2 regions of the Paracoccus sp. J55 genome follow, and region 2 is predicted to be linked to the other one. Evidence: riboswitches for the same ligand, from Rfam matches in the RefSeq annotation. Region 2 holds a riboswitch; the other holds the start of a gene.

Region 1 (4,992 bases), on a different contig from region 2:
GATTCCCGCAGCATGGCCCAATCCTCGCGCGTGGGCAGGGCGATGCCCTCGAAGACCCGGGCGACCTCGGGCAGCGAGGGCAGCCAGTCGCGCGTGACGTATTTGTCGAAGAACGAGCCGTCGGCATATTTCGACTTCTCGAAATCCTTGAACGTCCGGCCTTTTTCCTGGGCAAGCAGGTTCGAGGCGCGGATGGCGTGATAGGCGACGGCGGCGAAATAGACCGAGGTGAACTCGATCCCTTCGGGGCTGCCGTAATGGATGCGCTCGCGCGCCAGGAAGCCGTGCAGGTTCATCTGGCCCAGACCCACGGCATGGGCCTCGTCATTGCCGCGCCGGATCGAGGGCACGGCGTCGATGGCCGACATCTCCGACACCGCGGTCAGCGCCCGGATCGCCGCCTCGACGGTCGCGCCGAAATCCGGCCCGTCCATGGTCGCGGCGATGTTCAGCGAGCCGAGATTGCATGAGATATCAGTGCCCAAATGGGAATAGCTCAGATCTTCGTTGAACGTGCTCGCCTCGTTTACCTGCAGGATCTCGCTGCACAGGTTCGACATGCTGATGCGGCCGGCGACCGGGTTGGCGCGGTTCACCGTGTCCTCGAACATGATATAGGGATAGCCGCTCTCGAACTGGATCTCGGCCAGGGTCTGGAAGAAGGCGCGGGCATTGATCTTCTTCTTCCTGATGCGCTTGTCGTCGACCATCTCGGCATATTTCTCGGTGACGGAAATCTCCGAGAAGGGCAGGCCGTAGACCCGCTCCACATCATGGGGCGAGAACAGATACATGTCCTCGTTGCGCTTGGCGAGCTCGAAGGTCACGTCGGGGATCACCACGCCCAGGGACAGCGTCTTGATGCGGATCTTCTCGTCGGCATTCTCGCGCTTGGTGTCCAGGAAGCGCAGGATGTCGGGGTGATGCGCGTTCAGATAGACCGCGCCCGCGCCCTGCCGCGCGCCCAGCTGGTTGGCATAGCTGAAGCTGTCCTCCAGCAGCTTCATCACCGGGATAACGCCCGAGGACTGGTTCTCGATCCCCTTGATCGGTGCGCCGGCCTCTCGCAGGTTGGTCAGCATCAGCGCCACGCCGCCGCCGCGCTTCGAGAGCTGCAAGGCCGAGTTGATCGAGCGGCCGATGCTCTCCATGTTGTCTTCCAGCCGCAGCAGGAAGCACGAGATCAGCTCGCCACGGGACTTCTTGCCGGCATTGAGGAACGTGGGCGTCGCCGGCTGGAAGCGGCCCGAGAGCATCTCCTCCATGAAGCGCATGGCCAGCGCCTCGTCGCCGCGCGCCAGCGTCAGGGCGACCATGACCACCCGGTCCTCGTAGCGTTCCAGGTAACGCTGGCCGTCGCGGGTCTTCAGCGTATAGCTGGTGTAATACTTGAAGGCGCCCAGGAAGGTCGGGAAGCGGAACTTCCGCGCATAGGCAGCATCCCAGATCGCGCGCTGGAAATTGCGCGAATACTGGTCCAGCACCTCGGGCTCGTAATAGCCTTCGTCGACGAGATAGCGCAGCTTCTCGTCGAGATTGTGGAAGAACACGGTGTTCTGGTTGACATGCTGCAGGAAATATTGCCGCGCGGCCTTGCGATCCGCCTCGAAGCGGATGCGGCCCTCGCCGTCGTAAAGGTTCAGCATCGCGTTCAGCGCGTGATGGTCCAGCACGGCCTTTACGCCATTGTCAAGCATTCCGTCCCCCAGAATTTCTCAAGCCCCGCCCGGACGCGGGAAAGATCGTTGTCGTCGCCCGCCAGCTCGAATCGATACAGCACGGGGACGTCGCATTTAGCAGAAATGACCCTCGCCGACAGGGCGAAGGTGGCGCCGAAATTGCGGTTGCCGGCGCCGATCACGCCGCGCAGCAGCGCGCGGCGCCCGGGGTCGTTCAGGAAGCGGATGACCTGTTTCGGCACCGCGCCCCGCCCCGCGCCATCGGCATAGGTCGGGCAGATCAGCACATAGGGCCGGCCGGGCTCGGGCAGGATCTCGCACGGCGAGACCGGGATGCGGAGCGCCGGCAGCCCCAGCCGCGCCATGAAGCGCGCCGTGTTCCCCGAGCCCGAGGAATAATAGACCAGTTCGCCCCGGTGCCCGCCCATGGCCGCGCGTTCAGGACAGCCGGCCGATCATGTCGGGCCGGAAACCCGCCCAATGCGCCTCGCCGGCGACGACGACGGGCGCCTGGCGATAGCCGAGCGAGGTGACCAGTTCCATCGCCGCCTCATCCTCGGTCAGGTCGACCAGCTGATAGGGCAGGCCGCGCGCCTCGAGCGCCCGGGTCGTGGCGGTGCATTGCACGCAGGCGGGCTTGGAATAAACGGTGATGGTCATGCCTCTGCTCCTTCTTTCTGTCGGCAAGCAGGGGCCGCGCCCGATGACCGCGCCATCGGAACCGCTTCAGCCCCGCGCCCGCCGCACGGTTTCGTCCTTTCGCGCCATGGCAGGTCTTCTGACTCGCGGGTCCCGGCTTGGCTGGCCTTCCCGGGGCTGGCCCCAGTGGCATTCCAGCGTCGCTCTCCGCTTACAGCTGCGGGGGCAGTGCCGGCCTTGCACCGGCTTCCCTGTTGATCCCCGAGTCGCCCCGGAGGTAACCATGACCCCTGCAGTTAGCCACGCTCCGCCACGCAGGTCAATCCACATCTAGTGGGAAACTGCCCGCCCATTGGAACATCTGGTGGGCTTTCGAACGCCCGCGGGGCGGGCGCCACTTGCATCCCGGCCGAGAGTTGCGGCACCTTTTCCGACGGGAGAGCATCCGGATTGTTGAATCGCTGCAACAGTCGGGCCTGCCGATCCGGGATTTTACGCAGCGTCGTTTGACAATTTGCGACAATTAACCCTCTTGCATGGATCACGCGCGGCCAGGACAGGGGGCGACTGCTCCCCCTCCCGGCTCGTTTCACCGCAAGCCACTCTGCTGAGCCAGCACGTTCCTGTCGCCTCCATCCTCGCGGATGGCAGCGATTTCTTTTGTGCCGGGAGCAATCCATGAACAAGTCCCATCCGAAACCGCCGGTCACGGGGGGCGCAGCGCAATTGCTGCCGACCCTGGGCCTGCTGCCGGTGCTGGCCATCTCGGCCGGCGTGGCCGGCCCTGCACAGGCGCAGGACACCGTCACTCTGGACACGGTGGTCATCCGCCGCCAGCAGGGCAACGAGGCCGAGACAAGCTACAAGGTCACCGAAAGCACCTCGGACAAGGCCACCGCGCCGCTGCTCGACACCCCGCGCTCGGTCACCGTCGTCACCGCGCGCGAGATCGAGGAGCGCGGCCAGACCTCGGTCGCCGACGTGCTGCGCACCACGCCGGGCGTCACGCTGGGCGCGGGCGAGGGCGGCGTGCCGCAGGGCGTACGCCCCTATATCCGCGGCTTCGAGGCCAGCCAGGACCTGCTGATCGACGGCATGCGCAATGCCTCGCGCACGCAATACGAGGCCTTCAACCTGGAATCGATCGAGATCAACAAGGGGCCGGGCGGCGTCTATTCCGGCGCCGGTTCGACCGGCGGCACCATCAGCCTGAACAGCAAGACCCCGCAGCCGGGCGCCTTTGACCAGGTGGCGCTGTCCTACGGAACCGGCAACTATCTCCGCGGCACGCTGGATTCGAACCGCGAATTCGGCGCCCTCGGCCTGCGCCTGAACCTGATGGGGCAGCGCGCCGACGATCTGGGCGGGCGCGACGGTGTCGAGTCCAGGCGGTTCGGGGTGGCGCCGAGCTTCAGCTATCGGCTGACCGATGACAGCAAGATCACCGCCGGGCTCTATTACTACAAGGACGAGGATACGCCCGATTATGGCGTGCCGATGTCGAATGCCACCACGCCTGCCGAATGGCGGCGCGGCTCGGGCACCCGCATCGACCCGTTCCTGCCGGCCGATGTCGATCCCGATACCTTCTATGGCCTGCATGCGCGCGATTTCCGCGACGTGGAATCCGCCTCGGGCTACCTGAAGTTCGAGCACGCATTCTCGGACAGCCTGCGGCTGACCACGGCGCTGCGCAAGGCGCGCGACACCAATACCTATGTCGTGACCTCGCCGACCTCGGGCAGCGACGGGCTGGTGTCGCGCAGCTCCAAGGCTTCGGACCGGGTGAACGAGACCGTGTCGTTCAACGCCCAGCTTTCGGGCGAAGCGCAGGCCGGGGGCGTCGAGCACAGCTTTGCGGTCGGCGTGGACATCGCCAATTCCCGCGCCACCACCCGCCGGCTGACGGTGGTCAACCCCGATCCTATGCCGACCTCGCCCTACGAGAATCCGGATGCCGGCGCGCCCTGGGGCGGCAGCATCGAGCGCGGCGGCGATACCGGCTACAGCACCACCAAGTCGCGCGGCATCTACGCGCTGGACACCATCACGTTCACCCCGCAATGGGAGGCGACGGTGGGCCTGCGCTGGGACGATTACAGCGTCAACAGCGTCACCCACGCCACCGACGAGAATCCGCGCGAAAGCCATCGCAACGATTCCGACTTCCTGAACGGAATGCTGGGCGTGGTCTACAAGCCGGCGCCGAACGGCTCGGTCTACGCCTCGGTCAGCAGCTCTTCGAACCCGGCCGGCGAGGGCGCGGGCACCGGCGGCAGCAATGCCTCGGACGATCTGGACAGCCTCGATCCCGAGCGCAGCGTGAATTACGAGATCGGCACGAAATGGCTGGTGCTGAACGACCAGCTTCAGCTGAGCGCGGCGCTGTTCAGGACCGAGAAGGACAATGCCCGCGTCACCAACTCGCTGGGCGAGACCGAGAATATCGGCAAGACCACCGCCAAGGGCGTCGAGCTGGGCTTTGCCGGCCAGATAACCGAGCGCTGGGGCATCTGGGGCGGCTATGTCCATCAGGACGTCAAGCTGAAGGACGGCGGCTGGACCACCCCGCGCGGCGGCGGCGATCCCTATCCGAACCCCGGCACCGGCAGGCAGGTGGTGAAGATCCCGCGCAACAGCTTCTCGCTGTGGACGACCTATGACTACAGTCCGG
Region 2 (4,992 bases):
GGTCGGAAAGCGTCCTGTCCTTCAGCGATCCCATCAGCCAGAAGGCGATCTCGCTGATGGCCCAGGGGTTGCTGGACAGGTTCATCACCAGCGAGATCAGCGCGATCGACAGCCCGCCTATCGCCACCCCGGTCAGCAGCAAGGTCAGCTTGGCAGCGCCACGCACGGCCAGAGCCCACAGGATCGTCGTCGCCGCCAGTGCCCCGGCCATCCCGGACAGCGGCAGGGTCCATGAACTGGTCGCGGCCAGCCCGAAATAGATGACCAGAACCGCGCCGAAGGCCGCAGCCGAGCTGACGCCCACCACCCCCGGCTCGGCCAGGGGGTTTTGCAGCAACCCCTGCAACGCGGCGCCCGACAGTCCCAAGGATCCGCCGATCAGCAGCGCCAGCGCGGTGCGGGGCAGGCGCAGATCCTGCACGATGGTCACGGTCTTGGGGTCTGCAAGACCGGCAAGGCCCCGCAGCACCTCGCCCACCGGGATGGGCGTATAGCCAAGGACAAGCGAGATGACGACCAGCACGCAGCAGGTCAGAAGCAGCGCCATATTCAGCGCCAGCTGCGGAACCGGGCGGATCATCGGAACGCGTCCTCCAGCCGGACCCGCTCGCCGGCGAGAAGCGTGACGGCTTGCGAGATCACCGGATGGTCGCAGGGCCAGAGCTTGCCCGGGACCGGCAGGACCACGCCCTGTTCGGCAGCCCGCCGCAGGACGGGATTGCGCCCCAGCCCGGCGTTTCGCGCCGGCGGTTGCGTGTCGAAATAGGAAACCACGAAAGCCCCGGGCGGGGTCATCACGATCTGCTCAAGCGGGATGCCGCCCCAGCCTGCGGGACCGGTCCTGCGCTGCATGTTCCGGTATCCGGCAGCGGAAAGCGCCGCATCCACGATGGTGCCGGCACCCGCGCCGCCGCCGTCGGGGCGATAATAGGCCACCACTGGCCCGTCCCTGCCGGGGTCGGCGGCGGCCGCGAGGTCGTGCAGGAACGCCGCGCGCAGCGCCTTGCCGCGCTCGGGCTGACCCAGCCGCTTTCCGACCTGCGGGATCTTGTCCGCCAGTTCCTGCAGGTCCGAAGTCGCCCCGAGATCGAGTTCGGCGATCCCGAAGCGCCCCAGAACCCTGCGCATCTGGGTCGAGCTGCCCTGGCCCGTCACCACCAGGCCGGCATCGCCCGCGATCAGCTCCTCCAGGCTGCCGCGGTTCCGGGGCAGACCGGCCGCCTCTCCGGCATAGGGGGAGGACGGGCCCGCCGCATCCCGCGACAGGCTGAGGATCTGGTCGCGATCGGCCAGCGCCAGCACCCACATATCCCCGCATAGCGCCGTCGAGGCGACGCGCGGTTTCGCGGCAGGTGTCGCAGGGGGCAGGGATTGCCCGCCCCCCGCCCCCACATGTGCCGCGGCGATCCCGAGCGACAGCAGGGCCGCAAGGCCCGCTGCCAGGGCGGCGATGGGTTTCATCCCCTGTAGCCCTTGCTCATCCGGTCCGCTGCGCCGTCCTCGATGCCGATATAGGTGCGGCGAACGTGGTCCCATGTCGCCAGCCGCTCCCAGTCCGGCTGGTCGGCCAGCTGGTCGTCGGCGGTGATGAAAGGGTTGGGAAAGAAGAGGCTCAGCATCTGCTCGCCCTTGCCGTTATCCATGCGGAATCCCCACGAGCGGGGATGCCCGTCGGGATCGAGGCTGCGGAAGAACTCGGCCTTGCCCGGACGACGATGGGCGACCAGCGCCTCGCCGCCCTGCTTCACGGCGCCTTCGTTGCGGCCGATGCACAGATGAAAATGCCCCTGAAGCCCGTAGAACACCGTCAGATAGCCGTCATGCAGCGAAATGCGCTGCGGCTTGGACGGTGGCCGCAATTCATAGGCGGCCCCCTCGACGATGGGACCGAAAGAGAGCCCCTGCCAATGATTGTCGAAGATGTCGGTCAGGAAGTCTTGCAGCCAGTCCTGATCCAGCGGTGCGGGCCAGCGATGTTCCGTCGCGCGCCCTTCGGCATTCACGGTCGTTTCCATGGTCAGCTTCGTCATGTCAGTTCCCCTGCAGGCTCAGGCGGATGCCGGCGAACAAGCTGCGGTCGTTGGTGTTGTAACCCCAGCTGGTCTGGTATTGCTTGTCCAAGACGTTCTCGATCCGGCCATAGAGTTCGGCCCGCTCATCCAGACGATAGCTGGCCAGCAGGTCGGTCACGCCATAGCCGCCAATCTCCTGCCCATAGCCGCTGACCGCGCCCAGGCCGTTGCGGCTGGCATAGCGCAGGCGCGCGCCCACCGACCAGTCGCCGGGGCGATAGCTGACGGTCAGCGCACCGGAGTTCTTGGGCTGGCCGCGCCACTGGCCGGTTTCGTCATTATGGGACAGAACCCAGGTGTGGTTGTGCTGGATCAGCAGGTCTTGCAGGATTTCGGCCTGCCAGGACAGCTCGATGCCTTTCTCGCGCGTGCGGCCGGCCATGTAATAGCCATAGCTGCCGTCCTCGCGCAGGCCCCAGGCGATCTTGTCCTCGACCCGGTTCTGGAAATAGGTCGCGCCCAGTTCCAGCCCGGCATCCGGCCAATAGACATCCGCGCCGATGTCCCAGCCGCGGCTGCGCTGTGCCGTAAGGTCGGGATTGCCATAGGTCGGATCGTAAAGCTGATAAAGCCCCGGCGCCTTTGCACCGGTGCCATAGCTGGCCCGCAGCTTCACATCCGCCGCGCCGCTGGCGGAAAGCAGATAGGCCCCGGTCAGCCGCCATGTGTTGAAGGTGCCGAACTGATCATTGTCGTCGCGGCGCAGCGCGGCGGTCAGGGTCAGATGGTCGTCGGGACGCCAGGCCGCCTCGGTAAAGAGCGCGGTGGTGGCGTTGCTGGCGATGAAGCTGCCGGTATAATTGGTGATCTGGAGGGTTTCTTCCTTCTCGCGCGTGACGCCGCCCACAAGCGACCATGGCTCGGCCGGCTTCCAGGTCACGTCGTAGCCATAGCGGGTCAGCATGCCGTCGTAGACATCGCCCTCGGGCCGCGAAAAGCCGGTATGATAGGTTCGCCGGGCATTGTAGCGGCCCCAGCTGAGCGTCTGCCGCAGGGTCCGGTCGGCGCTTTCATGGAGGATGCGCGCGCCCAGGTTCCATTCGTCCTTTTCGACCGTATCGCTGCCGTCACTGGGCGGCGAATCGTATTCGTGCCACGTATCGCTGCGCAGGCCCGTGAGTTCGGCCCGCAACTGCGGCGCGATCTGCCAGCCCAGTGCCGTGCCGATCCCGTTGCCGCGATGGGCGTCGTCGTCCATGGGGCCGGGAACCGGGCTGGTGCGCGGATCGGCCTGCGACGGGCCGTCGTAATGCGTGGAAAAGCCGCTGACCCGGGCGTCGAGATCGCCCCTTTTCCACAGCAGGGTCGCGGTGGCCCGGCGCCAGCCGTCCGGACCAAGCTCCAATCCGCTGGACAGCCGCCAGCCGTCCTGGACCGGGCGCCTGGTGATGATGTTGACAACGCCGCCGATCGCGTCCGATCCGTAAAGCGAGGACTGGTTGCCGCGCAGCACCTCGATCCGGTCGATGCCCTCGACATCCAGATGGTCGAACTGGAACGCCGTCTCGGTCGAGGACGGATCGCCAAGCCGGACCCCGTCCATCAGGACAAGCACCTGGCCGTTATCCGATCCCCGGATGCTGATGCTGGTCCAGGCACCGGGACGGTCCTGCGAGACCTGAACCCCCGGCACGTCCCGCAGCAGGTCGGTGATGCGCTTCGCCTGTTCGCGGCGGGCGCGCTCCTCGGTCACGACGGTGACGGCGCTGCCGATGGCGCGTTCAGGCAGGTCGGCGCGCGAGGCGGTGACGACGATGGTATCCAGCGTCACCGCGTCCTCGGCGGTGGCAGGCGGGACGGCAAGGGTTGTGCCCAACAGCACGGGAATGATATGGCGGACCTTCATTTCGGCACTTATCCTCGTTCAACGGGAAGGGAAGCCGGATACGAAGGCATCGCCGCGACGGTTCTTCCGCCGCGCGCGCGAGTTCAGATTCTATCGGTCGCATCGCACATACCGCTGCCTTCGATCCACATGGGTCACCGCAGCGGAAATCCGCACCCTCGGCTTGTCCCGGCCGCGGGATGGGCGACAGCGACGGCAGGTCTCCTGGCTTCCGGTTCCTTGCGAGTTCCGCGCCTTCCCCCGCCCTGGGGCAGAGTGGCATATGCGGGTCGCTCCCGGTTACAGTTGCGGGCACAGCTGCGGCATCGGTTTCCCTCACCGCATTCCCTTTTCACCCCTTGCGGGGCACCGTCGGCGACCGGATAGCACAAGGGAGTTGTCAAATAAACAGATTAGATGGGCAGTATCTGCTTTTTCCCGCCTGATGGCAGTGCGCTTGATATCGCGGCAAGATCGATGAGGAGATCGACGTCACCCCGGGGGGCCGAGTGCCTCTGGGCATCGCGCGATCTGGATGCGTTCGGCGCCATGCGTGTCGCCGGCGCAAGCCTTGCGGCTTGCGTTTGCGGGTGGGTGTCCTTAGCTTGATCTGTCCCGCCCCTCGCCCCAAGGAGACTCCGCGCGGTGGAAGCCCTTATCGAACAATATCTGGGCAATCCGCTGATATTGGCCTTGCTGCTGTTTCTTGCGAATTTTGTCATGGAAGAAGGGGCGATCATCGCCGGCGCGGCACTGGCCGCCGCAGGAGAGATCGGCACCGGACTGGCCCTGGTGGCGCTGGTAACCGGGAATATCATCAGCGACTGGGCCCTTTACGGGATCGGCGCACTGGCCGGAAGCAACCGTCTCGTCCGGCGCTGGGTGGACGGCAAGATGCTGGAGCGGGGACGGCGGCTGCTGGATCGCGGCGTCCTGCCGGCGGCGCTGCTGGCACGGCTGTTGCCTCCGGTCTTCATGGCCAGCGGTTTCCTGCGCGTCGATTTTCGCCGTTTCGCAATCGTGAACGGCGTGGTCGCGGCAGTATATACGGCGGCGCTGTTCTTCGGGGCGTTCGGCCTCAACCTGGTCCTGTTC

Evidence for each region. Region 2 has a riboswitch for cobalamin ahead of PARJ55_RS0117615 (TonB-dependent siderophore receptor). Riboswitches for the same ligand answer to the same signal wherever they lie in the genome.
Region 1: another riboswitch for cobalamin. It lies ahead of nrdH (glutaredoxin-like protein NrdH); the one in region 2 lies ahead of PARJ55_RS0117615 (TonB-dependent siderophore receptor).

What each region holds. Positions count from the first base shown of each region.
Region 1 is NZ_AZVA01000036.1:31,823-36,814, reverse strand. Features, by position in the region: gene nrdE (class 1b ribonucleoside-diphosphate reductase subunit alpha) at 1-1,697, opposite strand, end outside; gene nrdI (class Ib ribonucleoside-diphosphate reductase assembly flavoprotein NrdI) at 1,679-2,107, opposite strand; gene nrdH (glutaredoxin-like protein NrdH) at 2,118-2,339, opposite strand; cobalamin riboswitch at 2,430-2,619, opposite strand; gene PARJ55_RS22510 (TonB-dependent siderophore receptor) at 2,997-4,992, shown strand, end outside.
Region 2 is NZ_AZVA01000034.1:1,336-6,327, forward strand. Features, by position in the region: gene PARJ55_RS0117600 (iron ABC transporter permease) at 1-580, opposite strand, end outside; gene PARJ55_RS0117605 (ABC transporter substrate-binding protein) at 577-1,461, opposite strand; gene PARJ55_RS0117610 (hypothetical protein) at 1,458-2,030, opposite strand; gene PARJ55_RS0117615 (TonB-dependent siderophore receptor) at 2,032-3,918, opposite strand; cobalamin riboswitch at 4,095-4,286, opposite strand; gene PARJ55_RS23055 (DedA family protein) at 4,543-4,992, shown strand, end outside.